Regions from separate parts of the Paenibacillus sp. RUD330 genome, predicted to be linked through region 1. Evidence: riboswitches for the same ligand, from Rfam matches in the RefSeq annotation. Region 1 holds a riboswitch; each other region holds the start of a gene.
The links. A riboswitch is a leader RNA that binds a small molecule or an ion and turns the genes downstream of it on or off. The one in region 1 is predicted to bind cyclic di-AMP.
Positions count from the first base shown of each region.

Region 2: linked by a shared signal. The riboswitch ahead of CIC07_RS16410 (C40 family peptidase) and the one ahead of CIC07_RS22080 (hypothetical protein) in region 1 are both predicted to bind cyclic di-AMP.
Region 3: linked by a shared signal. The riboswitch ahead of CIC07_RS01060 (C40 family peptidase) and the one ahead of CIC07_RS22080 (hypothetical protein) in region 1 are both predicted to bind cyclic di-AMP.
Region 4: linked by a shared signal. The riboswitch ahead of CIC07_RS00140 (resuscitation-promoting factor) and the one ahead of CIC07_RS22080 (hypothetical protein) in region 1 are both predicted to bind cyclic di-AMP.

Region 1 covers NZ_CP022655.2:4,842,993-4,850,135, forward strand. The annotation lists gene CIC07_RS22070 (D-alanine--D-alanine ligase) at 1-1,088, opposite strand, end outside; gene CIC07_RS22075 (amidase domain-containing protein) at 1,157-2,275, opposite strand; cyclic di-AMP (ydaO/yuaA leader) riboswitch at 2,492-2,681, shown strand; gene CIC07_RS22080 (hypothetical protein) at 2,687-3,301, shown strand; gene CIC07_RS22085 (dicarboxylate/amino acid:cation symporter) at 3,663-5,024, opposite strand; gene CIC07_RS22090 (IclR family transcriptional regulator) at 5,348-6,115, opposite strand; gene CIC07_RS22095 (alpha/beta hydrolase) at 6,581-7,143, shown strand, end outside.
Region 2 covers NZ_CP022655.2:3,613,935-3,621,077, forward strand. The annotation lists gene CIC07_RS16395 (ABC transporter permease) at 1-698, opposite strand, end outside; gene CIC07_RS16400 (quaternary amine ABC transporter ATP-binding protein) at 676-1,893, opposite strand; gene CIC07_RS16405 (GbsR/MarR family transcriptional regulator) at 2,135-2,704, shown strand; gene CIC07_RS16410 (C40 family peptidase) at 2,834-3,325, opposite strand; cyclic di-AMP (ydaO/yuaA leader) riboswitch at 3,329-3,462, opposite strand; gene CIC07_RS16415 (glycosyl hydrolase family 18 protein) at 4,096-5,442, shown strand; gene CIC07_RS16420 (CBS domain-containing protein) at 5,533-5,988, opposite strand; gene CIC07_RS16425 (MarR family winged helix-turn-helix transcriptional regulator) at 6,168-6,617, shown strand; gene CIC07_RS16430 (ArsR/SmtB family transcription factor) at 6,789-7,079, shown strand; gene CIC07_RS16435 (DsrE/DsrF/DrsH-like family protein) at 7,079-7,143, shown strand, end outside.
Region 3 covers NZ_CP022655.2:229,845-236,987, forward strand. The annotation lists gene CIC07_RS01050 (alkaline phosphatase) at 1-1,254, opposite strand, end outside; gene CIC07_RS01055 (M15 family metallopeptidase) at 1,405-1,917, opposite strand; gene CIC07_RS01060 (C40 family peptidase) at 2,303-2,806, opposite strand; cyclic di-AMP (ydaO/yuaA leader) riboswitch at 2,812-2,975, opposite strand; gene CIC07_RS01065 (hypothetical protein) at 3,216-3,455, opposite strand; gene CIC07_RS01070 (hypothetical protein) at 3,802-4,632, opposite strand; gene CIC07_RS01075 (M1 family metallopeptidase) at 4,660-6,633, opposite strand; gene CIC07_RS01080 (YwhD family protein) at 6,892-7,143, shown strand, end outside.
Region 4 covers NZ_CP022655.2:25,943-33,085, reverse strand. The annotation lists gene veg (biofilm formation stimulator Veg) at 1-56, opposite strand, end outside; gene yabG (sporulation peptidase YabG) at 200-1,096, opposite strand; gene rsmA (16S rRNA (adenine(1518)-N(6)/adenine(1519)-N(6))-dimethyltransferase RsmA) at 1,267-2,139, opposite strand; gene rnmV (ribonuclease M5) at 2,120-2,683, opposite strand; gene CIC07_RS00140 (resuscitation-promoting factor) at 2,900-4,051, opposite strand; cyclic di-AMP (ydaO/yuaA leader) riboswitch at 4,293-4,516, opposite strand; gene CIC07_RS00135 (TatD family hydrolase) at 4,698-5,471, opposite strand; gene CIC07_RS00130 (HD domain-containing protein) at 5,497-6,801, opposite strand; gene CIC07_RS00125 (AbrB/MazE/SpoVT family DNA-binding domain-containing protein) at 7,063-7,143, shown strand, end outside.

The DNA of each region.
Region 1 (7,143 bases):
GCCAAGCCGATGAGGCTGTCGAGCAGCTCCTTGTAAGGAACGCCCGATTCCTTCCAGAGCAGCGGATACATGCTGTAAGGCGTGAAGCCCGGCATCGTGTTCACTTCGTTGATCAGAATCTTGCCGTCGCTCCTGCGGAGGAAGAAGTCGACGCGGGAGAGGCCGGATCCGTCGATCGCCAGATAAGCCCGGATCGCCATCTCGCGCACCGCTTCGGCCGTCTCTGCCGGAAGATCGGCGGGAATGTGCATGACGGAGGTTCCGTCGACGTACTTGGCGTTGTAATCGTAGAAGTCCGTTCCGCTGACGATCTCGCCGACGACCGATGCGCGCGGGTCGTCATTGCCGAGCACGCCTACTTCGATCTCGCGCCCGTCGATGAATTCCTCGATGACGACCTTGCGGTCGTAGCGCAGCGCGAGCTCGATGGCCGCGATGAGTTCTTCCCGGTTGCGGGCTTTGGAGATGCCGACGCTGCTGCCGAGATTGGCGGGCTTGACGAAGCAAGGATAGCCGAGAGCGACCTCCGTCTCCATGACGAAGAACGCGCGGTCCTTCTCCCACTGGGTCCGGTTGAAGTAGCGGTAGACGCATTGCTCTAAGCCCTCGTGGGCGAACACCTTTTTCATGAAAATCTTGTCCATGCCTACTGCCGAAGCAAGAACACCCGCTCCGACGTAAGGAATATTGGCCATTTCCATCAATCCCTGGACCGTGCCGTCCTCGCCGAACGTTCCGTGCAGCAGCGGGAACATGACGTCGATCGTCCCTCCCGGAGCCCCGGCCGAAGCGGCCGCCGCCTGGATGGCGCCCTCTCCGGCCGCAGCCGTCGCCAGCCCGCCGAATACGGGCGCCAGCGCCATGCCGCCGTCCTCTGCCGGAGACAGCTTCAGCTGCTCGACGCTGTGCGGAGCTTCCAGCAGCACTCCGCCGGAGCGCCATTCGCCTTGGCCCGTAATATAGAAGGGCTGTACCTCGTATTTATCGAAATCGAAGGCGCCCATAACGGCCAGCGCCGTCTGCAGCGATACCTGATGCTCGCCCGACTTGCCTCCGTAGATGAGTCCGACGCGAATTTTGTCTCCCATGTTAGCTCCTCCGGTAACCTTCTTGAATTAGAATGCCAATCGCTGCACGGACCGATGCGGCTCCCGCATCAGAAATAGTCCTGCAGATGATAAAACCGATAGCGCGTCCGGTCCGTCCAGGCGTAGGAATCCTTGTAGTCCCAATAGCGGTGCCGGCTCGGCACGGTGTTGGCGTTGACCAGCGGCATGCCGTCGGCATCGAACGCCGTCACGACTGTCGTATGCTGGAATCGCCCGTCGCCGCTCCAATCGTAGGTGATGACGTCCCCGAGGGACAGCTCCGATGCGCTCTCCACCGTCGTCGCCCGCATGCCCGTGCTGCGCGGGAACGACAGATACAGCTGCAGCGCGTTCGACACCGCCCAGCTGTAGCTCCAGGATTCCTGGCCGCCTGTACGGCCTTTGTACCACCATCCCGATTCTCTTTTACCAGTATAGTTCATCGGTGCTTCGCCTGCAAAGACACATTGCGACACGTAATTCGTGCAGTTGACCTCGAACAGCTCGTAAGCCGGATTCGCTTCGTTCCACCACCGGTCGGCGTAGGCGGCGACCAGCTCGCGCCTGTACTCGACGGCGCGGTCGCGGGTATTCAGACGGGACAGGACGCCATAATTAAGGAAAGGGCGCGCCGCGCCAGGACGCTGGATTCCGCTGCCGCCGCCGTCGCCGTAGGAGCGATGCTCGGCCAGCGCGCTGTCCGCCGCGGCATGGCCGTATCTGGGCCTGCGCTCGCCGACGATCGGCTCCACTCGGGTCAGGCGCCATGCTCCGCCCTCCTCGGCCAGCCACAGGCGCTCCTGCTCCAGACGCTCCTCGGTGTAGGAGCGGCCGCGATGCTCGACATGCCGCTTCACATGCAGCTTCAGGACGACCGACACTTCGGTCGCGGACTCGTTGATCCTCAGCAGCGTCGCCCTCGTCTCGCTCTGCGGCGACAGAATGCCGCGCTCCTCGTCCCTGAGGCGCAGCCGGCGCAGCCGTTCCTCCAGGCGGCGGCGGTGGTCCCTGTCTTCCAGCAAGGCTCCGAGCACCTCATGCCTCCGCTCCACTTCGGCTTCATTGTACCCGTGCACGTATTCCTGCACGGCTCCTCTCCAGCCTTCCAGCGCAGCCTGCCTGCCGGAGGACGGCTGCGAGCGCTGGGCCTCCGATCGTTTGACTCCCCGGGTACCGGTACGCGGCATTCCTTTCCCCATCCCTTCTGGTCGGTATTCGCCCATCATCAAGATGATCTTATGACTGCTCTCCATTAAAATATGCGGACCTATCCCCGGATAGAGCGCTTAAACGCCGTTATCCGGTGTTTCATCGAGAATGCGGCAGATATATATCGAATTTTCAGTCAATATCGCATTTTACAAAACAAGCCCGGCTGGCTTATGATATGATGTACCACTCTATCACCATATTTGCTGAATTCCACGTATCGTGGAAGCGGGGGAACCAATACGCGGGCGTCTGTCGACGCTTGCCGGGGTGAATCCGAGAGGAACAGGCCGGGCTGCCGAAGCCGCGTCTCTTTCCTTTTGGTAGGGCTACTCTCTGGCCCGAATCCGTCAGCTAACCCCGTAAGCGCACAAAGGAGAGATGTCAGGATGTCACTGAAAGACAACCGCGCGGCTTGTTCCGCGCAGGAGGGCTTCATTGCGCCTTCCGTCTGTTCCGCGTCTGCGGTCGAGGCCTTCTTGGCTCCGCCGCCGTTTCCGGGCTTGGACGCGCCGATCGCGCTGGACATGGCGGCCGCGGAGGCTTATTCCCCGGCTGCCGAGACGGCCGGCAGGCCGTCCTTCCGTCCCGAGGCGCTTGAAGAGGAGCCTCCGGCTCCGGGCCGCCGCATCCGCTGCATCGACCTGTTCATCACCCGCACGGGACCGCTCGTCGATCCCGAGCGCGGAGATTACCGCGTCGTGCTGCATCTGTGCTTCGGTTCTTCCATCCGTCAGGCTTCCGTGCTCATTCCTTACGCCAAGGCGCCGAGAAGCTGGGACGCGTGGAGCCGTTGGTTCCAGCCGTTCGTCGGGGTCCGCTCCGACGAGGCGATGTCCGTGCTCTATTACGACGCGGAATGGATCAGCGACCACAGAGACCGCCTGCTGCGCAAGACGCTGGAGCCTTCCTCCCAGGAAGGCACGCTGTTCCCGGCCACCGCTTTCTGGAGACGCAACGCCCTAATCGAAACATCCGACATCCATATCCGGCTGTCTCTGTAGCCGGATGGCGCTCTGTCCTTCATTCCTTCCATAGGCATCCCCTGTCCGCTCTGCGGCCCGGGGATGCCTATTGGCTTTTTGGCGCCCGCAACGGTCATTGGCCGCCTAATCTGATAGAGCCGGCCGTATTCGCGCCCGGCACCGCCGCACGGCGGCGATGCGCCTCCAAGGTTCGGAACAAGTCGCAACGGTCAGGGAAGCCCTTTGATTTCGATCATATTCGGACTTCATGCCCCGGTATCTGTTATAAATTGAATTTGAATGATAATATGAATGATCCAACTGCCTTCCGGAAGCATGACATAGCCCATAAAAAAGACTGCCAGCCGTTAGAACGGCTGGCAGTCTTTCTATTTCACCATCAAGCGTGGCTCAGTTCGAGCTCGTCTTCCTCATCCCGCTCGTAGGATTCCCGATCGAATTCCCCTTCCGATACGGCGACCAGCAGCGTCGACACGGTCGTGCCGGAGGCGTTCAGCGCCGTGCGGCCCATGTCGACCACGGCATCGATCGCAAGCACCAGCCCCAGTCCTTCCAGTGGCAGGCCAAGCGCGGTGAGCACGACGGTCGTCGAGATGGAGGCCGGACCCGGCACCCCGGCGACGCCGATCGACGAGATCATGCTGACCAGCACGATGAGCACGTAATCCGACCAGCCCAGCGGCACGCTGTACACCTGGGCGACGAATACCGCCACGACGGCAGGCCATACGCCGCCGCAGCCGTTCATGTTCATCGTCGCGCCGAGCGGAGCGACGAAGCTGGCGATGCGCGGCGATACGCGCAGCCTCTTGGTGATGACCTCGAGGTTGACCGGCAGCGTCGCGTAGCTGCTGCGAGTCGTGAAGGCGACCGCGAGCGTCGGATAGATTTTGCGGAGGAACTTGAATGGATTCAGCCTCGCGCCGAACGTCACCAGCGCTCCGAAGGTAAGGATGAAGTGCAGCAGCAGCGCGATATACGTCGCGATGATGAGCGTGATAAGCGGCTTGAGCGTCTCTGCGCCGTACTTGGCGGCCATGGAGCCGATCAGCGCGTATACGCCGTACGGAGTCAAGCGGATGATGTACTTGGTCACCTGATTCATGACCTGCTTTAGCGATTCGATGACCTGGCGCACCGGCTCGACCGCTTCCGGCTTGCGGGAGCTGAGATGCACGATCGCCACCGCGACGAAAATGGAGAAGATCAGCACCGGCACGACTTTGCCGTCCGCCATATCCCCGATCGGATTCGACGGAACCAGATTCAGGATGACCTCCGAGAAGGTCGGAATGGCACGCGATTCGTAGCCTTCCGGCACGCTTTGGGCGATGCCCGTTCCCGGGTTCGCGACCAGAGCGACGACAAGCCCGATGAGGGCTGCGATTCCGGTCGTAACCAGGAACAGCAGGATGGTCTTCGTCCCGATCTTGCGCAGCTGCCCGAGATTCGAGATCGAGGTGATGCTGGAAATGACAAGCACGGCGACGAGCGGAATGACGAGCATCTTGATCAGGTTGACGTAGATGGACCCGATCGTGCCGATGCTGGTCGCATCCAGCTCGAGGGCGTTCAGCGTGATGCCGACGGCCAGACCGATTCCGAGCGCGATCAGAACGCGGTAGCCGAAGTTCACGCGGCGCCGCGCCAGCCACACGAGCAGGCCGATGACGACAATAGAGACAAGCAAGCTGATCCAGTTTGTTTGTATGGCATGGATCAGGTTATTATTTGGAACCAAGCAGCTCAACTCCCTTATTCCTATCATGTTACTATGATATAGTATATTAGTTACATCTAAGGTATATGTCAACTACTTTTAACCCCGTGAACTTCTTCCTTATCCTAGAAAGCAAAAAAACGGAGACCTCGAGGTCTCCGATGCTTGAGTGGTCCGTTTGAATTGTCAGGCTCGACATGCTCTCGCGCCAGGACGCAGGAATGGCCCGGGAATCGATCCGGACCGGTGAAGCCCCTTCCGACCGCCCGGCTCCCGCACCGGCGGCGCCGTTGATGAGCGGCCCCTGTTCGATCCGGTCATCCGGACAGCCTGGCTCCTTCCGGTCAGCCGGACAGCATGGCGCCCATGCGCTGAGCCGACTGGATGATGAGAGCGGATTGCTCGGCGATGATCTCCGGCGTGAATCGGGCCGAAGGTCCTGAGACGGACAGCGCGGCCGCCAGCCGGCCCGAGCGGTCGAACACCGGAGCCGACACAGCGGCGGCGCCCGGCTCCCGCTCTTCTTGGCTCGTAGCGTAGCCCATGCGGCGGATTTCCTCCAGCTGCTCGCGGAACGCCGCCGGATCGAGCCCCGGAGGCATCGCCTCGTCGGACATGAGCCGGTCGGCCAAGGAAGGCTCCGCGAAGGCAATCAGCACTTTGCTCGATGCCCCCACATAGAGCGGCAGCCTGAGGCCGACCGGCGCGACCCTGCGGATCGCCTGGTTGCTTTGGACGGCCTGGATGCGGATCCGCTCCCGCCCGTCCTGCACATACAGGCTTACCGTCTCGCCGATCGTGTCGCGAAGCCGCTCCATCTCCGGCAGGCAGATCGCGGCGGGATCGCCGGAGCGCGATATATGCGCGGCGAGCTCCCAGATCTTCATCCCGAGCCGGTATCTCTCCGAGCTGCGGTCGCGCTCCAGGAAGCCCTTGTCCTCCAGCGTCGCCAGCATCCGGTGGACGGTGCTCTTATGGAGGCCGACGCGCTCCGCGATCTCCGTCATCGGCAGATCGGTCTCGGTCGTGAAGCACAGCAAAATATCCAGCGCGCGTTCGACCGCTCGCACATTCGATTTGCCTTCATCGGCACGGGCTGCTTTTGGCTCCACGCTCTTCATCTCCTTCCGGCACCGGATGCGATGCCTCTCTATTCCCGTCTCTGCGCCGGGATACCGCTTATTGGTTCATTCCGAATCCGAAACCTCGTGTCCGGTACGTCAATGTGCCGGAATATGCCGGAGCCAGCCGGATTTAAACGGCTCTGCAGGCGGATGTCCGCTTTGATTGAGAATCATTATCATTATAGAGGAACATTTTCCGTTCGTCTATGCTTTTTAGGCCTATAAGGTTTCACTGAATGAAACCGAGATTCTTCTAGTATAACCGTATTCCCGAATTCCGTAAAGAAACAGGCTCTTCTTCCCCTGGCCTCCGCCGCCGCAGGCTTTCTTTTACAAGCAGATTACAAGACCTTAACAATTCACCGACATCAATTGACAGCCCGGACCAAAGACACATAAAGTAGTAGTACATCGGATCTATACCGCTTACATTGCAAGGGAGGGGAAGACGATATGAGCAGCACCGCCCTGTCGACGCCGCTTAACCTCGAGGGAAACCGGTCATCCGTCGCTCCCCGCCGGGATACGCGCCGCAACGCGCTGATCGCTTCCGTATCCGCCCTGGCCGCGCTGGCCCTGCTCGCGGCTGCCGCATTCCACGGCTACATCGCCTGGATGGTCGCTTACCCTTATGTGGCTCCGGTCTATTCCAATCCCATGGAAGCCAAGCAGCTGAGCTACAGCGACATCACTTTTCCCAGCCAGAGCGGCCGTACGACGGTGAGCGGCTGGTACATCCCCGCCGGGTCCGGCCATTCCGTCAAGGAAGCGTCCGATCGGACCGTCATCCTCAGCCACGGCTACGGAGCGAACCGGGAGGAAACCTGGGTGCCCATGTATGATTTGGCGAGCCTGCTCAACAGGCTTCATTATAACGTGCTGATGTTCGATTACGGCTATGCCTCCAAGCAATACCGCGCCCCGGCGACGGGAGGCTGGGAGGAGTCGCAGCAGCTGCTCGGCGCCGTCGATTACGCCCGCAGCCACGGCTCCGGCGAGGTGGTCGTGTGGGGATT
Region 2 (7,143 bases), 1.2 Mb from region 1:
ATGCCCTGCGCCCCGATCAGGGAAGCGATGACGACCATGGACAGAGCGAGCATGAGCGTCTGGTTGATGCCCGCCATGATCGACGGCACCGCGAGCGGCAGCTGCACCTTGAACAGCTTCTGGGAAGGGGTGGAGCCGAAAGAATCGGCCGCCTCCACCAGATCGGCGGGCACCTGCCGGATGCCGAGATTCGTCAGGCGGATCGTCGGCGGCACCGCGAAAATGACCGAGGCGATGACGCCGGGCACGACGCCCAGATTGAAGAACGTCACGGCCGGGATCAGATAGACGAAGGCCGGCATCGTCTGCATGAAATCAAGGATGGGCGTCACGATGCTCTGCGTGCGGTTGTTCCGGGCGCAGGCGATTCCGATCGGCACGCCGAGCACGATGCTGACGATCGCCGATGTCAGCACGAGCGCCAGCGTATCCATCGTATGGTCCCAATAGCCGAGATTGTCGATCAGGAACAAGCCGACGAATGTGAACAGCGCCATCGGCCAGCGCATGATCCACCAGGCCAGCGCCGTAAACAGGACGATCAGCACGAGCGCAGGGGGAAGATGGAGCAGATAAGAGAAAAAGTCCACGACGCCTTCGATTCCGGCTGAAATCGGATCGAACAGGAAATTCATGTTCTCCTCGATGGAATCGACCATGCGGTCCACCCATTTATCAAGCGGTAGTTTCGGCAGCATCGACGCTCACCTCCCGTTCCGCGACATGTCCGGCAAGCGCTCCGAGCACCGCTCCGCGCACGATGACGCCGACGATCCGTCCCGCCTCGTTCACGACGGCGACCGGGTACTTGCTGGTGCCGCATATGTCGAACAGCTCGTGGAGCAGCATCTCCGGAGTGACGACCGGAGTATCACGGACGACGATCTCCTCCAGCGGCTGCCCGCGCCTCACCGCTTCCGACGCGTCGTCGGCGGTAATGACGCCGATCAGCTTGCGGCTGCGGTCGGTCACGAACAGATTGGAGATGCCGCTCTCGCGCATCAGCTGCAGGGCGACCCTGGCGCCGCGGTCGAGGCCGATCGTCTCGGGACGCAGCATCACATGGGAGGCGGTCAGCACCTTGGACAGATCCACGTCCTCGACGAACCTCTCCACATATTCGTTGGCAGGATTGACCATGATTTCTTCCGGCGTGCCGATCTGCACGATCGCTCCGTCCTTCATGAGCGCGATGCGGTCCCCGATCCGCAGCGCCTCATCCAGATCATGCGTAATGAACACGATCGTTTTTTTCATTTTCTCCTGAAGCTCCAGCAGTTCGTCCTGCATGTCCTTGCGGATGAGCGGATCGAGCGCGCTGAACGCTTCGTCCATCAGCAGGATCTCAGGGTCGTTCGCAAGCGCCCTTGCCAGTCCGACCCGCTGCTGCATGCCGCCGCTCAGCTGCTCGGGATAGCTGTCGGCCCTCTCTTCCAGCCCGACAAGCCGCAGCGCTTCCCTCGCTTTCGGCTCTCTTTCCTTTTTGGGCACCTTCTGGACCTCAAGCCCGTACTCCACGTTTTCAAGCAGCGTCCGATGCGGGAAGAGCGCGAATTTCTGGAAGACCATGCTGATCTTTTTCTGGCGCACCTTCCTCAGCTGCTCCGCATTCAGGCGGGTAATATCCTGTCCCGCGATGCGGATGGCGCCTCCCGTCGGCTCGATCAGCCTGTTCAGCAGACGCACGAGAGTCGATTTGCCGCTGCCGGACAATCCCATGATGACAAAGATTTCCCCAGGCTCGACGGCAAACTGGACCCGGTTGACCCCAACCGTATGCCTCGTTTCTTTAAAGATCCTGTCCTTGCTCCACCCTTCCTTCAGAAGCGGCAGAATTCGTTTTGGATCCTCGCCGAATATTTTCGTCACATCCGTGACTTCAATGATCGACAAGCGCTTCACCTCCTCATGGCCTCGCTTGCGGCCAACGCTCACTCGAACTAGTCTATCGAACAATTTAGGACACCGTCAACCGTTTTATCCGTATAATAAGTACGTACGGTTTTTTCTGTACATACTTTACATGCGAAATGCTCCCGTATCCTCTCACATGCTCGTTCATTAACCGCTTTACATTGCCGGAATTGTTTCTTACAATTACTTTGTCAGCCGAGAAGGCGATGAAGGAGCGGACATGATGACCAATGATTTCGCCGGCTTGGAGGCCGCGCAGGAGCAGGCAATCCAGAAGGCGCGCAAGCGCGTGATCGAGTCCATCGGCAAGAACATGGACCTGTACGGCATTACGCAATCGACAGGACTGCTGTATGGGCTCATGTTTTTCCAGGACAAGCCGATGAATCTCGACGAGATGGGCCAAGCGATGGAAATGAGCAAAACCAGCATGAGCACCGGTATCCGCACGCTGGTTGATTTGAATATGGTGAACAAGGTATGGGAGAAGGGATCGCGGAAGGACTTGTATGAGGTCGAGCGGGACTGGCACCAGACTTTCGCCGATTTTTTCGTCCTGAAGTGGAGAAAGGCCGTGGAGCTCAACCTGATGGCGCTCCGCCGCTCCAAGGCGGAGCTCGACAAGCTGGCGGAGAGCGGCGGCTCGGAAGCCATGCAAGTCCTGATCGGCGGCGATCTCGAGAAGATCCGCCAAGCGATCGACTATTATTTGTGGCTGGACCGGGTCATCGATCTGATGGAATCCGGCGAGATATTCAAGCATGTGCCGAAGGAAGAGCCTTCGGACTGAAGCCAAAAAGAAGCCTTCCCCCGCGGGAAGGCTTCTTTTTGGTCCTGCTGCTGAATTCGGCCGACTGCGCAAAAAAGAGAGACAGGCGGCTCATGCCGCCTGTCTCTCTTCATCCTACACTACCGCCCGTCATTCTCCGGCGTCGTCGGCCGTTTCTTCCTCTTCGCTCACCATCTTGCTGTAATCCTCGCCCGTCGCGACGCGGCGCGCCGTAACGTAGCGCTTGGCATAGTAGGCATCGTCCAGATCCGTGTAACGGACGCCCTTGCTCGAGGAGTGGGCGAACTTGCCGTCTCCGACATAGATGCCGGCATGCGAGATGCCGCGGCCGCTGGTGTTGAAGAAGACGAGATCCCCCGGACGAAGATCATCCTTGTCCACCTTCGTGCCGGCCTTGGCCTGGGACTGGGAGGAGCGCGGCAGCTTCACGTCGAACTGACCGAAAATATAGCGGACGAATCCCGAGCAGTCGAACCCTGCCGTAGTCGTGCCTCCATACTTGTAGGGAGTGCCGAGAACCTTGCCGATGGATGACTTCAACTCGGTGCTCGCGAATACGCTGGATGATGCGAACACGGCAATAAGAATGAAAGCGGTGATGGACATGATGACTTTCTTCACAGATGGTTCTCCCTCCGGTGCCTACGAAGTTAGCTGATGGGTTCGGTAGAAGGTTCCCTAGAATTCTCTCTTGCAGAATTCATTCACCCCGATTGGTTCCCCCGTTTTTCTTAACGAAAATTCGGCATTTATTTGTTTCAAGCCTGTTTGCTAATGGTTAATATTCGTAGTTTCTTGTCGAACTCCTCCCTTTGGATTATTAGAAGTCTTTCATAATTGGTAGGCTTGCAGAACTATGCATAGTATTCCAGACTATGAAAAGCCTCCAGCATTGGCACGGCTTTAGTTGCATATCCCTATAATTCTACGAAAAGTGGATAATCTGTTCGGCACCATGAACGGCGCCAAATAATCAAAGCCTGGCACCAGGATGGCCCCGAGCCTTCAAGAATAGCTGTTTTGTCGAATTGCGTTGTGAATGACGCCGACTCTTTCTTGGCTCGATGTTCTCCAGCTCCCCTCCACGCCGATCCTGCTCAATATCTTTTCCAAGATGACGATTGCCGGATAGCGGACGAGGCGAAGGGAATAGGATTGCGCCCGCCCCCTCCCCTGCACGGCATGAATAGTCCCTTTTCCTTGATCCTCTCCAGGCCTCTATTCCCATTTGCTAGAAATTTCTCCCTGTCTCCATCCAATTTTCCCCTTTTATCGATAAGCACTTTCATTGATAATGAAAGTGCTTTCAATAGATTCGACAAAAGGAGGCCGGATATTCCCTCTCATTCCTGCTTCGCCCCTATCATTCCATCCTTCAGGAGGTATCGTTCATGTTCAAACCGAACCGCCGCATCGCCGCTTCCGCGCTGAGAGTCTTGATGCTTGCCGTGCTGCTTGCCTTCTCGCTCATTCCGCAAGGCGTCGCCGTCCAGAAGGCCAGCGCTGCGGATGCATGCAGCGGAATCGCTGCCTGGAGCTCGTCATCCATCTATACCGTCGGGCAGAAGGCGGTCTACTCCGGCACGCTGTACGAAGCCAAATGGTGGACGCAAGGCGAGCGTCCGGATCTCGCCGGAGAATGGGGAGCTTGGAAAGTGCTGTCCGTCTGCTCGGCATCCCCTACGCCGACTCCGACAGTAACGCCTGCTCCTTCGGCAACGCCTAAGCCTAGCGCCACGCCGACACCGACGCCGGTGCCGACCAAAACGCCGACGCCGACGGCCACTCCTGCGCCTGCCGGAAAAATCATCGGCGCCTATGTAGCCGACTGGCATTTCCCCGTCATCAGCACCGTGCCGGCCGAGAAGCTGACGCATGTGTTCTACGCCTTCGCCGACGCGACCTCTACCGGTGTCGGCGGAGGGGATGCCGGCAAGCTGTCGCAGCTCGTCTCGCTAAAATCCAAAAATCCGAATCTCAAGGTTCTCGTCTCCGTCGGCGGCTGGGGCCGCTCCGCCAGCTTCCCGGCAGCGGCGGCTTCGGAAGCAAGCCGCACGGCGTTCGCCAACAGCGCCGTCTCCTATATCAGGGCCAATAAGCTGGACGGCATCGATATCGATTGGGAATATCCGGGCTCCGGCGACCGCGCGAACTATACGTTGTTCATCCAGAAGCTCCGTTCGGTTCTGGACGCGGCCAGCTCCGCCGATGGACGCTCCGCCAACAAATACCAGCTCACTGCCGCAGTCGGCGCCTCCGATTACGGTCTCGGCAACATCGATATCGCCGCCGTCATTCCTTCCTTCGATTTCCTCAATGTCATGACGTACGATCTGCAGAACGGAGCGAATACCCATCACACCGCTCTATACAACTCCTCGATGGCAAGCTTCAGCGTCGATTCCGCCGTCAAACTGCTGAAGAGCAAGGGCGCTCCGGCAGCGAAGCTCGTCGCCGGAGGCGCCTTTTACTCCCATGGCTCCGGCGACTACACCTATGATGAGCTCAAGGCGAGCTATATCAACAAGAACGGCTGGACTCGCCAGTGGGATTCCACCGCAAGGGCCCCGTACCTGACCAATTCCAGCGGCGGCTTCCTCAGCTACGACGATGCGGAATCGCTGACGGGAAAAGTGAATTACGCGAAATCCGGCGGCCTCGGCGGCATCATGTTCTGGGAGTACGGCCAGAACATGAACGGAGAGCTGCTGGAAGCCATCTATCAAGCGATGAAGTGATCCGCGGATCGCAGAACGAAGGAGAGCCCATGATGCCGGATCGGCATCATGGGCTCTTTTTTGGCCGGACAGCGCTTGCAGGCTGTTTTCTTACAGAAGAGACTGAAACGATTGCCGGATGACGTCGCCGCGGCTGATGATGCCCGCAAGGACGCCGCCCCGGTGGACCGGCAGCTTTTTGATCTGCTTCTTGCCCAGGATGGCGGCGATCTGCTCGATGTCGTCCTCCACGGAAGCGGTTACAACTTTTTTCTTGGCGATCGCCATGACGTTCAAAGGAAGCAGCCGCTTCAGCCTCTCCTCGTACTCGTCGTTGTCGCCATTCACGACGGCCGTGAAATAAAAGGCATCGACGACAATGTCTTCATGCTTGCCGATATATCGCATGATGTCTCCGTCGCTGACGTATCCGACGATAACGTTGCGCTCGTTGACGACGGGCAGGCCGCTGATGCGGTAAGCAAGAAATCTCTCGATGACATCCCTCACCGTATCGGTTTCCTTGACCTTATAAACCTTCGAGATCATAAAATCCTTGGCTTTCATCCTCATAACCCCTCGATACCGATTTGCGGATGCCTCAAACAAGTTGTATGATGAAAGTATATACTTGTATTATACAACTACTGGACATCCTGTCAATGGGTCATCCCTGCCGCCGAGAGTTCATGCAGCAGCGGGATGAGCTGCCCCGAACCTATGCCGAACGATAATGAGGAATTGCCATGAACGAACTTCCTTTCGAGCATATCGAGCTCGAGCTCTCCATCCTCGCCAGGCTCGTAGCCTCCGCCACGACCTACAGGAAGGAAGGAATGCTGGACCGCTCCGCTTATTTGCTCCTCCAGCAGATCTCATCGAGGAGATCGGCCGGCGTCAAGGCGCTCGCAGATGATTTCCGTCTGGACATATCCACCGTAAGCCGCCAATCGGCTGCCCTGGAGCAGAAGGGGTTGGCGTACCGGATTCCGAATCCCCAGGACGGCCGTTCCTATTCCCTCGAGCTGACGGAGGCCGGCGCCCTGGCCTTGGAGGCGAACCGCAAAGTCAGAGCCGACTATATCGCCGAGCTGCTGGCGGGATGGTCCGATGAGGAGCAGAAGCAGTTCGGCGCCCTCCTGGAGAAGTTCAACCGCGCCTGCCTGCAGGATCATCAAGCAGCTAGACAGCCTTGATCCTCCATGGGATTAAGGCTGCTTTCATTCCGGACGCCCAATGCCCCTGCCGGCAGAGAAAGGAACCGGACACATTTCCGGCATGAATTCCCCTCTCTTTCCTTGCCTTTTGTATCGCTATATTCTAATATTACGATACTATGACGGGAGGGGAGAATCAGCAGGATGGACATGAACATGAATGTGAAAGTTTACGAGCAGGCGGCCGAGCTGCTCAAGGCGCTTGCCCACCCGATCCGCCTCTGCATCGTCAGAGGACTGATCGGCAAGGGCTCCTGCAATGTTTCCTATATGCAGGAATGCCTCGGACTGCCGCAGTCGACCGTTTCCCAGCATCTGCAGAAGCTCCGCTCTGCCGGCATCGTCGTGACGAGCCGCAGCGGCCTTGAAGTCCATTATTCGGTGCCGGATGCCAAAGTCCATGCGCTTGTCCATATGATTACCGGAGAGGATGAAGCTTGATGCCTAGAAAAATACTGATCGTCGGCGGAGTCGCAGGAGGCGCTTCGGCTGCCGCGCGGCTGCG
Region 3 (7,143 bases), 950 kb from region 1:
GCGCTCCCAGTCCATCGTATGCAGCTGCTTGTCGATGCTGGCGCCTTCGACCATCAGGAAGAAGCCGTTTTCGTTCTTGCTGAGCACCTCGATCGCTTTCTTGGTCATGTCCCACAGATTCGGCTGGTCGGTGAACGACTTGAGCGCCGCCGTGTTTTTGGTCGAGCGGTCGTAGTAGACGTTCATGTCGCCGGTATGGAACAGGCCGAGCAGCTTGGCAGGCGTTCCGGAGCTTTTCAGTCCCGAGGCGCTGTCCACGAACTTGTAGCCGGCTTTCTCGAAGCCGCCGATGAGATCGTTCTCGTCCTTGCGCTTGGAGCCGGCAACGGATTTGGGGAGGAAATAGGCCGATCCCCCGCCCATGACGACTTCAGGCTGAAGCTTCAGCAGCATGTCGGCGATCTCCGGCTTGTCCGCGCGGCGGCGGGTATGGGAGACGACAGCGGCCGGCGTCGCGTCCTCGATCTCCGAGGTCGTGACGATGCCGACCGACATGCCGCGCGTGCGCTTCAGCATCTCGGCGAGCGTCTCGACCTGCGGATCGTCCAGCGAGCTTTCCGTATTGTCCGGATAGACGCCGAGGGCGTTCACCGCGGATTTGTGGCCGGTATTGTAGGCGCTGGCGCTGTTTGCCGAGTCGGTGACGATGGAATCCATGCCGGAGGTGGTGACGACGGCGCGCTGCTCCAGCTTGTCCATCTCCATGAGGCCGTTGTACTTGCCTTCGGTCAAGCCCTTGGACATCGCGCGGGCGATGGTGATGCTCGGCTGCGACATGCCGTCCCCGACGAAGAGGATGACGTTCTTCGCCTTCTTGCCGGCTGCGGAGGTGGTCACCGCTTGATAGGAGACCGTGCGGGACAAGGATCCGGCCGTCACCTTCACGGTGTAGGAGCCCGGCTTGTCCAGCGATACGCCGCGGATCATGAAGGAGGAGCTTGAGGCGGTGCTGGTCTTCTCGAAGCTTTTGCCGAAAAAGGCTTCCGCGCTTTTGCCGTTGACCTGAATGCTGACGGCCGAAGCGTCTCCGGTCCAGTCGTTCAATTCCACGCGGAAATCGAATTTGCCGCCCGCCAGGAACTTGGCATTATGGATTGGAGCCACGTAAATGGACGGCGCCGCTTTGGCCGTTGCGGCCGCTTCGGCTGCCGCCGCTGGAGCCGGAGCCAGCTCGGCCATTCCGATTCCTCCTGCTGCCATGACGCTCGCAAGCGCCGCCCCGAGAAGCATTTTACCTGCTTTTGCTTTCTTCATCTCCCCAAACCCCTCCGCTACTGAAATGAATGCTTCCACAGCGTAAGAGAGAATGATTAAGCAGGTGCTAACGATTTATGAATAATTGGTAAAATCAAGAAAACGCCTGCGAAGCCGCAAGGCGTTTTCATTCGGGCATCCATTCGGAGTCTACTTGTTCTCCTCGCCAGCCGTTCCGTCCTCCGGAGGGCGATTGCCGTTTTTCAGCTCCCAGATCGAATAGCCGAAGTCCATTTGCAGATGGGGATTGTCCGGGAACTGGGGCCAGTCGCCGCCCCATGTGAAGCCGAGACTCTTGGCGATCGCGACGACCTCCAGCCAGTCGGCCTTGCCGTTCTTGTTCCCGTCGTATTCCATATCCCAGATGATGTCGCCCGTCCGGTCCTTGAGAGCGAAGTCGATCGCCAGACCGTAGTTGTGGTAGGATTCTCCGCCGCGGGCATGGGTCACGATGGAGCCGCCGCCATCCCGGCCTTTGCTGTAGAGGACATCCTGCTCCGCCGAGCTGCGGAAGCCGTCCGTGATGACGACTTTGATGCCCTTGGCGGCGGCAAGCGAGATGAGCTCGTCCTTTTTCCGGTCGAGCACCGGATGCAGCTGCGTTACGGGAGGCACCTCCCGGTACAGTCCCGGAGGGACGACCCGGTCGAACAGGCGCGGCATTTCCAGCTTGAAGAGGGCGGCCGCCGCGAGGACGAGTCCCGCCGCCAGCAGCAGGCAGCCGAGGCCGTTTCTGCGCCGGGTCTGAGTCCGGCCTGCGGACTTGGGGCTGCGGCCCTTTTGTCCGCCCGTCAGGGGGCTTTGCTGCATGAAGATCTCCTTTGCTCGTTCGCTTTGTTCAAGCTTATACGAGCGGGGAGGACAAAAAGCTTCAGGAAACCGCTGATCGGCATGGAATCTGTTTCCAGTCGGTGCGGGCGGGGTAAGGAGCGGTAGGAGCGGGAGCATGCGGCAGCCGGGTCATGTCCAAAAGCAAACAAACCGCTGGCCGCCTTCCCGAAGGGTTGGCTGCTGCGGTTTGCGCAAGGGGATCCGGATTCAGGACAGGCTAGTCCACATCGGGACTGCCGTCGACCGTATCGGCTGGATCGTCGGCGTATTTCTCGTACTTGGTGTCGTCCATGATCCGGCGTGCGGACACGTAACGCTTTGTGTAGTAGGAATCGCTCAGGCTGCTGATCATGACGCCTTTGCTCGACGAGGAGTGGGCGAACTTGCCGTCCCCGACATAGATTCCGACATGCGAGACGCCGCGGCCGCTCGTATTGAAGAACACGAGGTCGCCCGCCTTGAGATCAGCCTTCGCGACTTTCTTGCCCAAGCCTGCTTGGGAAGAGGAGGAATGCGGCAGGGAGATCTTGAATTGCTTGAATACATAGGACGTGAATCCGGAGCAATCGAATCCGTTCGTCGTCGTTCCGGCCGTTTTGTACGGCGTTCCGATGAGATCGCTGATGACACCGTCCATTTTGGAATCAGCCGCTGCGCTGCCTACGCCTGCAGCGAACAGCAGAGAGATTCCGAGGATGAGGCTTGCTGCTTTCTTCTTCAAGCTTGAGTAGCTCCTTCCAGAGCCTACGAGGTTAGCTGTGGGGTTCGGTTGAAGGTTCCCTATGATTCCTGCGGCATGCGCGACAATAGCTGACGGACGCCCAAAATCAATTCACCCGGAAAGTGGTTCCCCCGTTTCCATGTTCAACGGAATTCGGCATTTTGAATGATACTGGAAGACATATTCTTGCTTTTCGCCCCTTCTCCTTCCGAAAACGACATTTTCTAATAATTCTCATGTTTCAAAAAGGCGAAGACAGCGTTTACATCGCTGTTGATAGGTGAGCTTCTCACCCTGCAGCGGATGAAAATGGCGACTCGTCCCGATTTCTGCGCCTTGGCCCGCAAGCCCCAAAAAAAGCCCCGCCTTCTCATGGAGAAGGCGGGGCTTGCTTGATTCCGCGGCCGGATCAAACGGTATAAAGGACGTCTTCCATCAGGGTCAGCAGCCGGGATCTCATGCCGACCAGCTTCATCAGGGCTTCCTCCTGCAGGCTGCCGGTATCCGGGCTGAGCAAGGCGTGCTCGCTGCTGATCGCCTCAAGGGCCTTGCCGGCGTTGGGATTCAGGTCGTAATGCTCAAAGCGGTAAAGCAGCTCGGCGGTGGATTGGTGGAGTTCTTCATAATATGCTTGAATTTGTTCGGTCATCGTTCGATTTTCCTCTCTGGTTTGGTTATTTTCTCTATTCTGCTGTTCGATGTATGGGGGCGGCCCCGAGAGAGCCGGCGATTGTGTGCGGCAACTTCGCTTACAGCATGCCCATTCGTTGTTTTCACTGCTTGCATCTGTCGATGTTCATCCGATCCGGCGCAGACAGCGGATGGGGAGCGGGAGCCCATCTGCCTGCCCGGGGACAGGAACCGATATGCGTGAGTCGAGCGGAAGCTTAGGGTGCCCGATTGCCTGAGAAGTTATTAAACCGGCAGACGCTTTTTGAAAACAAGTCGTAATTGTCAGAGAATTTTCACAATTGTACGATGGAATTATCGCTTTGTCAACTAATGTGACGCGAATCCTCCCAGCAAGCGTACTGTGATGTCAGCAGCCACAAGTCGAGCAGCGTGCGGACGAGATGATAGGCTTGCTGGATGACGAGGGCGGCCAATCCGGCCCATGCCATCGCTGCGGCGCTGAAGCCGGCCCCGATGATGCCGGAAAAGAGGAGCAGGATCAGGCTGAGGCCGGCCATCGGGAGCAGCCGTCTGCAGGCAGCCGATAGGGACGCCGAGACTTTGAGCCTGGATACCGCTCCGAACTGGAGGGAGAGGCTGAGCAGATGCAGAACTCCGATCCACAGCAGCCACGCTGCCGCCCAAGGCAAGATGCTGACGGCTATTTCCTGCAGGGAGGATCCGTTCTTGACGACATCCCTTGCCCGGGAGCCCAGCCACCAGAGAGGAGCGGCGGCAAGAAGCGTTTCCGCCCAGTAGAGAAGCAGGACCGGCTTCCAAGCCTTTCGCATGCCCTGGAGGAATAACGTGCCGCCTTCATGTCCGGCCGCCGTATGGTGGATGGAGTAGAACAGGCCGGCATTGATGAGCGGCGTGACGATCATGCGGGAGAGCAGAAGGGCGGCCAGCGTCCAAAGGACCGGCTGGGCGAGATCGGTCTTCATCAGCCGGAACTGGGCTTCCGCCCAGAACAGGGCGTCCGCCCCTTGAGAAGGCTCGTTCGCTCCGGGATACCGCCGAAGCAGCGGTCCGATAATGGAGTCGACATAGCGGTAGAGAAAAAATCCCCATAACAACCGGTACAGGAACAGGGCGACGGCCACAGCCAGATGCTTGACGGTCAGGCGCCACCCTTGCTTGAGATAAGTAGACACGTTTGAGACTCTCCTCTCTTCGGGCCGCTACCAGGCGAACGCTCCCGCAATCCATTCCAGCGCCTTCACGATGCCGAGGCTGATCCGGACCTCCTGCTTGCGGGGAGCTTCGGCTTTCAGGAAGTTGTTCATCTGCCGGTTGTCCAGCACGTTGGTCCGTTCCGGATCGACCGCGGCCCAGAGCAGCGGGGAGGGAGCGGTCAGCTTGTAGAGCATATCGGATTCCACCCCGTCCCAGGTGCGGGAGGCCGTAGAGCCGTCGGCGAACTTGAAGGTGACCGGAACCGGGCCGTAGACGCCGCCGCCGCGCTTGACGAGCACGTCGGACTCGTACATTTTGGAGGCGCCGGAGTCCGCCGCCTTCGAGACCCGGATGGAGGCGACCGAATAGTCGGCCATCTCGCCTCCGTACACGAACTGGCTGAAGTAGTCGTCCCAATTCTGCTTGCTGACCTGCTCGACGACTTTCTTGAAGTCCGCCGTGGTCGGATGCTTGAATTTATATTGGTTGAAATAGGTCCGCATGATCTTGTTCATGATGTTCGTGCCGACCCGGTTCTCGATGCCGGTCAGCACCAGCTTGGCGCGGCTGTAGACATTGTCCGCATACCGGCTGTGCGAGCCGAACGACCAGGAAAGCAGCTTGAGCGGGGCGGGATCGGTGACGTAGCTCGCTTCCAGCGCCGTGCGGGGCTCCACGCCGTATTCGCTTTCCATGACCTTGTCCTCGGAGTAGGAGGTGAACCCTTCGTCCAGCCAGGCTTCCTCGAACTCGTTGGAGGCGACCATTCCGTACCAGTACTGATGGCCGATTTCATGCACGACCGTCCGCTCCAGACTGTAGCCGGGATTGTCCGTCTCGGCGGCGAATGCGGTCACGAGCGTCGGATATTCCATGCCGCCGGCGCCATTGGCCCCTTTGGGAGGAACGACGATGGACAGGGTGCTGTACGGGTAGCTGCCGTACCACTGGGCGTATTTGGCCAGAGCCGACTTGGCTGCGTGCATGTAGCGTTCTTTCTGCTCCTTGTGCAGCGGATCGAGATAGAGCTTGATGCGGACTCCGGGAACGCCGGGAGCGGAGAAAGGCTCCTCGCTGTAAAGGAAGTCGGGGGAGGCGGACCAGCCGAAGTCATGCACGTCCTCGGCATAGAACGTATACTGCTGCCCGCCCTTGGCCGCTTCCAGCTTCGTCTGGACGCCTGTGGCGGCGACTTTGTAGCCGGCGGGAACCTCGATCTTGACGGAATACACGCCGAAGTCGCTGTAGAATTCCGAGTTGCCGTGATATTGGTGGACGTTCCAGCCTTCCGCGCTGCGCGTGCCGGTGCTGGTCGTGTTGTAGGCCGCGATCTTGGGGAACCACTGTCCCGCCATCGTGAAGTCTCCCGAATAGCCCATGCGGGCGAACACCTCGGGAAGCCCGACGGTGAAGCCGATCTGGAGCGTGACCTCCTCGCCCGGAGCGACCGGCTGCGGCAGCTTGAGCTTGGCCAGCGTGTAGTCGTCCTTGTTGCCGTCGTCGGGCTGGACATAGTGGATCCGAGGCAGCAGGCTTTCTCCGTCCTCCGTCTTGAAGGAGTCGAGGCGCATGTAGCCGGTGCTGCCTGCAGTCGCCTTGTCGTCCCGGAGCTTTCCGCCGGATTCCTTCATGAACGTGGTTTTATCCGACAAAAAGGCGTTCGGATACAGGTGGACATACATGTCCGATACGGTTTTCCGTCCCGGGTTCTTCCAGGTGACCGTCTCCGTCCCGGTCAGCGTGCGTCCGCTCAGCTTGACCTGGATCTGGTAGGTGGTCACTCTTCGGGACAGCGGCTCCGCTTCCGGCTCCGGGGCGGGAGAGCTCTCGGCCGCCGGCTCGACGCCGGGTTCATTTCCGGCAGCGGCATATGTATAAGAAGTAAGTCCGTGATGTCCGCTGCCTTGGAACGGGGCGAGAAGAGATGTGGTGAAGAGCAGGGCGAGCAGCAGTGTTTTGCAAGTTCGGCTTGAGGCCATGGACCGGTTCCCTCCCGTTGACAAGCTTCTAAGGCATGTATATGTTTGCTTTTGCCTGATTATTAGCTAAAATGGAATTTATCCGGACGAACTCCCGGCCCGTCCCGCCAGCAAGCGGTTTGACGGGCTTTTATAGCCATTTGGACTTCATTATCATCGCGGAAGAAGGGATCATCAGTGGAAGAAAATCAAGGAACGCCATCCCCGGGCAGCCCGGAGGGCGAAGGGGCGGCACAGCCGGCCAAGGGCAAGCGCTCGCTGTCGCTCAACGTCGTGAGCAGCAAGGAGCATCGGGGCTTCGGAGCGGGAACGATCGATCTCAGCCGGGTGTCCTCGGTCATCATCGACGGCGGCGAGGCTTATATCGATAACGGCGCGATTCATGCGAAGAGCAAGGTGGAGAAGGGCATCAAATTCCTCACGGACAAGGAAGCCGTTCCGAACGGCCGTCCGTGCTGGATCGTATGGGTAGCCGTCGACCGCGACGACGAGGGGTCCTACTACGCGGGA
Region 4 (7,143 bases), 750 kb from region 1:
GCTCCAACATGCGCTTCCATGCTGCGCTTGATCTCAGACAAAGCATTTCTAGCCATTGGCAACTACCACCTCTTTCCTTGTCCATTATAGCCCAAGGGAGGAGGCGTTGTCAAATAAACGAAAATTATATCATCGGTCTAACTTTAGTGTCAATGAAAATTTTTCGACTTCGTTTTCAAGATGAATAAGGATTTACAGCTTACGCATAATAAGGGTTTGGCTTCACATTCGTAACCGTCTGCGGCTTCGGAAGACCGACCCTGTAACGTCCCATCGTCTCGATTCCGCCCACTCCGTCGATGCCCGAAATCGTGCCGTGAATGACATCCGGCAGGTTGATCGGCTCCCGGATCGACGTGTAGCTTGCCTTGATGGCGATATAGACCGGATCGAGCGCATGGATAAGGATGCGTCCCGGCGAGCTGGCGAAATTGGCTCCGGACTGAAGCAGCGCCTCATAATGGGACTGACATGCCCCTGCGACCACGATCAGATTGTCGCGGTTCTTGTCGTACTCCCGGGCCACATGGACCGCGTTGACGAAGTTCTGGGAGTTCTTATAACTGCCTATGCTGTAGAGATCGCCTGTAGGGCGGTTCTTTAGCAGGCCGTCATGGCCGGTAATGACGACGACATCCGGCTTCACCTGCGGCAGCAGATGGTACAGCAGATCCGCCATCTGAGCTTCGCCGACATGAAGGCCTTGAGCCGGCACCTTCATCTGATTGTACAGCTGCATGCTTTTGCGCATATAGTTGGCGTCGCCGTCCAGATGCAGAACTTTGCCGGGCAGATCGAAATATGCCTGTGCGGAAGCATTGGAGTCTCCGGGACGGAAGTCCATCTCGTGATGGACGGACTGATCGATCAGCTCTTGGCTCATTCGCTGATTGGACGCCTTCACCTTGCTTCGGACCGACTTCGTGACGCCCAGCTCCTCCGGATCGGCCACCTTCGTCAGGTCGCCGAGCGGCGCGTCGGCGAGCAGACGGTAATCCGCTCCCTTCAAAATGGCGGTATCCCCGCGGACAGCTTCGATGCGGAACAATACATCCCCGCCGTAGGAGCGCCGAACGACAAAATCCCCTTGATTCATTAGGCCCATCACCTCTGCCTTATGGTATGGGCATAGGCCGCCGGAGGTGACAACGGGTTTTCGGCGCTGCGGCGCTGGCGCTGGCTCCCGGCACAAAAAGCCCTCCATGAAAGGATCCGACCGGATCCTCATGAAGAGCTTCGCTTTGACGAAGCAGCGCTGCCGGGTTGTCAGCCCTTGAGGCCATGTGTTTCAAGCGCCGCCGTCAGAGAGGCGTATTCCTGCAGCGACAGCGTCTCGCCCCGCCGCACGGGATCGATACCCGTCGATTCGAGGATGCGGGTAAGCTCCTCCCGCTTGTCCTTGCCGAGCCAGGAGGACAGATTGTTGTGGATCGTCTTGCGGCGCTGCGCGAAGCAGGCCTGAACCGTGCGAAAGAAGAAATCCTCGTCCGCCACGTCGACGGCAGGCTTGTCCCGCATCGCCAGCTTGATGACGGCCGAGTCGACGTTCGGCTGCGGAATGAACACCGTATGAGGCACGATGCAGACAAGCTCCGGCACCGCGTAATACTGGACGGCCACGCTGAGGCTGCCATAGGCCTTCGTGCCGGGCTTGGCCGCCATCCGCTCGGCGACTTCCTTCTGGATCATGACGACGATGTTCTCCAGCGGCAGCCGCTCCTCCAGAAGCTTCATCAGGATCGGAGTCGTCACGTAATAAGGCAGATTGGCCACGACGCTGACGCCGCTCACCTCGCCGAACTGCTCCTTGAACAGCGCCTGCAGGTCGATCTCCAGCACGTCGCCGTGAACGATACGCACATTCTCGTCGGCTTCCAGCACCTCCTGAAGAATCGGGATGAGCCGCCGGTCGATCTCGACCGCTGCCACCTTGCCCGCTTCCCTGGCGAGCTGCTGGGTCAAGGCACCGATGCCGGGACCGATCTCCAGCGCCCCTTTGGTTGCGTCCAGTCCGGCCGCGGCTACGATCTTGTTCAGAATATTGGGGTCGATCAGGAAGTTCTGCCCCAGGCTCTTCTTGAAGGAGAAACCATGCCTCTCGATGATTTCCTTCGTTCTTCTAGGTGTCGCTACGTCCATGGGCGATCTCCTCCTCCATCTGCCGCAAGGCTTGTCCGAATTCTTCCTTCGTGATCTGAAAGCTGGCGCAGCGCTTCAGGAACTGCTTGCCGTTGCAATAGCCGATGCCCAGCCGGTTGCCCATGAGCAGTCGACGCCGGGCCGCATCTCCATGCACCAGCAGACCGGCTTCCAGCAGATCGCTGTTCGAGATTTCCGCCTTCTCCGGATCTCCCTCCGTCCGAACGGACGCCAACGCTCTTCTGACCGCTTCGGGGGAAGCGTTCTCCACGCCGATGTCGCCTTTGCGCAAGGCGTCCTCCTGCGGCAGAAAGGCATGCTTGCAGCCGGGCACCCGCTGCGAGACGATTTTGCGTATTCTCTCTCCTGCGTGGTCGGGGTCGGTGAAGATGATGACTCCCCGACGCTGCATGGCGAGCTCGATCCGGCGCAGCACTTCCTCGCCGATCGCCGAGCCGTTCGTTTCGATCGTGTCGGCTTCCACGGCGCGCCGAATCGCTGCCGTGTCGTCCTTGCCCTCCACGACGATAATTTCTTTGATCAAGGCCTTGTCTCCTTTAATTCAATACGCGTTTGAGGGGGTATAAAAAGAAAAAGAGGCTCGGGCCTCTTGAATGCCGGCCAGCCGAGATCCGGACTGCGGCCGGAAAAGGACGGCAGTCGTCCTAGCATGAGCCAAAAAAGCCCTCTCTAATCTCCTCATAGCCGGTAAACGTCCAAAACGGGACCGCCTCGTAAAGGCGGACCCGTATCGCTTGAATCAGCTCAGCTTCGGCTTGGTTGGTCCCAGCACGTATACGGTGTATCCGCGCTTCTTGCCGAACTGCTTCACGTAAGATTCACTCTCGTAGAACACGTCGATCTTCTTGCCGTTGATCGCGCTCCCCGTATCTTCTGCACGACGGAAGCCGATTCCTTCTATATATACCCACCATCCCATCGGGATGACATCCGGGTCGACTGCAATGGTGCGGCCTTCCGATACTTTTGCTCCGGAAGCGGTGATGCCGTAGCCGGCATCGCCTTTGGATTTGCCTGTCGAGGCAAAACCGGCGGTATAAGCCGTCAGGGTGACGTTGTTCAGCACTTTCTTGGCTTTGAGCGAGAGGCCTGATTTGGTGACGGATTGCGATGCCGAAGACGCTGCGCTGAGAGCGACAGCTTTAGGCTTCGGCTTTTCCTTGGTGCCGACCGCAACGATCTTGTTGACGGCGGGCTGTTCCATCGATTTGGCGAGCAGCGTCATGGATACCATCTTACCATCCTGGTATACCTTTTCGAAGGTTTTGACCAATTGGCCGTTCTGGCCGGCCTTCACCATTTTTAGCTGCCCCTTTTCCAAGGTAGCATCCTCTTTGCGGATGACGGTGAAAGGAATGTCGTGCTTTGTCGTGGTCGTATGCTTGTCGATTCGCAGCACCCGAATCGTCATGTTCGGTTTCAGCTGCGAGGAGGTGTCAGGGAGAATTTTGTCTTGCTCGCGAATCGGAATATTGGACTCTCCGATCGCGGCCTTCACGGTTTTTTCGGTCGTGTACACCGTCGTAGTCTTTCCGTCAGCCATAATCGTCACCGGCACAGCCTGATCGACAATGATCCGGTCCCCATCCTTGAGCGCCGCGCTCAGCGGAACTGAAATCTGGTCGTGCGGTCCGACAGTTATAGCTTGTTCATCCAGTAGGTGCTGCAGGACATCCTGCTTCGTGCTCAGGATCGTTTCCTGTCCGTTCAACACTACGGAGACGTTCTTCTCAGACGTTCCGTGCAACAACACCAAAAACATGAAAGTCATCGCGATTGAGATAATTAAGCTCAGTAGGATCAAACGCAGGTTTTCATGCTTCCATCGCCATTGGAAAGACTTGCTGGATGATCGTTGTACATGGGTGTCCTTTAAGGGAATTGCGCCCACTTCTTCGGTCCTCCTTACATAGCCCCGCCGCCTCGTGTTACGCATGACTATTTAAGACGCGACTATTAGGTTTTGTACGTGCCGAGCAGCACGCCTATCAACCTCTTGCTTCACCTCCACGGTTAACCCTATGTCGACGGTTTACGCAATATTCAAACAAAAAGAAGCCGTCGACAGAGGATCTGTATCGTGGCTTCCCGGGTTGGTCACGCTGAACACATGGAAAGTGGAGCACGAGGTTGATCTCTCTTATATGCGCTTACGAGGTTAGCTGACGGGTTCGGACAAGAGAGCTGCCCTATTCGCCTACTCGGCCTGCTCAAGGCCTTTTGGCGAAATTCACCCCTGGAAAAGGTCAGTTCGTCCATCCAGTCCGCTCCGGAAAATCATGTCATCCGGGACTGCATGGAATCGCTGCTTGGTTCCCCCGCTCTCCCTTGTGGGGAGATTAAGCGAATGATTAAAAAACTGCATCACTCAAAGCTCTGAGTTGAATCATACAGTTTCGGTCAACCGATTGTAAAGAAGAGATAAAAGACTCTTTCAGCCAAATTAGAGGAAAATCCGGCCGTTTTGGGCGGTTTGACAGAGCAGAAATATAATTTTTCTCAGCCAAGCACCTTTTTACAAGCTTTTTCGCCCGATTTTAAGAAAGCTGGAAACATTTTCTTGCATTTGCGGATGTGATGGAAACGATCTCATTCACATTTTTACCTTTTATTTCCGCCGCTGTCTCGGCAACCAATGCCACGAATGCGGACTCATTCCGCTTCCCTCGATGAGGATGAGGAGCCAGATAGGGGGAGTCCGTTTCGATCAGCAGACGGTCCAGGGGAACCTGCGCAAGAACCTCTTTCGGCACCCTGGCATTCTTGAAGGTCACCGGCCCGCCGAACGAAATATAGAAGTTCATGTCCAGACATTGCTTGGCGGTTTCCCAACTGCCGGAGAAGCAGTGCATGATGCCTCCGACCTCAGCCGCCTTCTCTTCCCGAAGGATGCGGACGACATCCTCATGGGCATCGCGATTATGAATGACGATCGGCTTGCCCGTACGCTTCGCGATGCGGATCTGTTCGCGGAATACCTGCTGCTGGACATCCTTTGGAGCGGTGTCCCAATAATAGTCCAATCCGATTTCCCCGATAGCGACGACCTTCGGATGCGCCATCAGCGCCTCCACCCGTTCGAGGTCCCCTTCCCTCACATCGGCGCTGTCCGTCGGGTGCCACCCGACAATGGCGTAGATGAACGGATATTTTTCGGCAAGTTCCAGCGTCGTCGGAATCGTCTCGCGGTTGAATCCGACATTGAACATCAGCTCTACCCCCGCGTCGCGGGCGCGCTGGATCACTTCCTCGCGGTCATTGTCGAATTTGGGGGCGTCCAGATGCGTGTGCGTGTCAATCAATCCTGCCATGTTTCGACTCCTTTCGAATTGCGGCCTACAGGCCAAGTCTTTCCCGAATTTCCGGCTCCATGCGATAGCTGAGCAGCGAAGCCGCTTCGGCATCGTAGAAGAGCCGGTATTGGCCGCGGTGCATGCCCGTTATCGACCTCACGACATCGGATTGCGCCGATATTTCCGTCAGCTGCATGGAGCTGTCAAGAAGCAGGATCGGAGGCTTGCCCCGGTTTCCTTCCTCCTGCTTGTCCATTCCCGAACGATACACATGATAGGGAAGATCGTAAGGAAAATCAATTTCCAGCTCGTAATCGCGGTTCATTCCAGCGGCGGCCAGCCGTTCGCAGAACAGCTGGGCGTCTGATTCATGTTCGCGGTCGAAGGTTATATACTTGTACAATTTGCGATTAAGGAATCGGGTGCATAAGGATGCCAGCAGCTTATCCTCCTCTTCGGTCCAAGCGGCAAAAGCCGTTTGGACAAGCGATTCGTCCAGCTTCAAATAAGAAGCCACATCCAGGTCCTGGCTGAACAGCCGCTTGATCGGCTCGGGAATCCAGGAGAAGGCATAGCCCGAACGGCATAATTCCTGGGCCCTCAGAAGAATTTTCCTCAGAACAATCTCCGAGCTGCGAGTAACCGGATGGAAATACACCTGCCAATACATCTGATATCGGCTCATCAGATAATCCTCGACCGCATGCATGCCGCTGTCCTTGACGACAATCCTGCCTTGGTGGGGGCGAAGCACGCGAAGAATCCGGTCCAGATCGAACGTACCGTAATTGACTCCGGTAAAGTAGGCATCCCGCAGCAGGTAATCCATGCGGTCCGCATCCATTTGGCTCGACACCAAATTAATGACGATCGGCTTCTCGTAGGTTTTCCGGATTACGGAGGCTACTTTGCCCGGAAATCCGGGCTCGACGGAACGCAGGAGCCGGTTCACTTCCGTATCTCCTTCTATAATAGAGCAGCTCCATTCCTCATGGTCGAATTCCATGATTTCTTCAATGGAATGGGAGAACGGCCCATGCCCGAGATCATGAAGCAAAGCCGCGCATAGGCTAAGAAGCTTCTCTTCCCTGGGCCAGTCGGGGTACTCGCTGCGTTCGAACTGCGAGATGATGCGCCGTGTCAGCTCATAGACGCCGAGCGAATGGCTGAAACGGCTGTGCTCCGCGCCATGGAAGGTGAGGAATGTGGTGCCAAGCTGGCGGATTCTTCTCAGCCTCTGAAATTCCGGCGTATCGATCAGGTCCCAAATCAGCTGATCCTGAACGTAAATATATTTGTGGACCGGATCCTTGAACACCTTTTCCTCTTCCAGCTTTGTCATCGTCATCCACCTTTCGTTCAAACTTTCGACAAAATAAACATGTTGTTTGTCGAATAGTGTCGTAATAAGATTTCCAATTTTTCTAGTCTTGTAGTAAGATAACTAGAGATTTAATCCCTTTCCTGTTCTAAAACCTTGAATTTATGTGCTAAAACCAGACTTTTTGATGGTTGACTGATTTGGGAATGGTTGGTATTATTAAAATCATAAAAAGTAGTTTTATGTCGAACGTTGACGAAATAAATCAAGAGAGGCTGGTCGCCCATTATGATGAAATCCACCGGTATTGTTCGGAAAGTTGACGAGCTTGGCCGCGTTGTTATTCCAATCGAGCTGCGCCGTACGCTT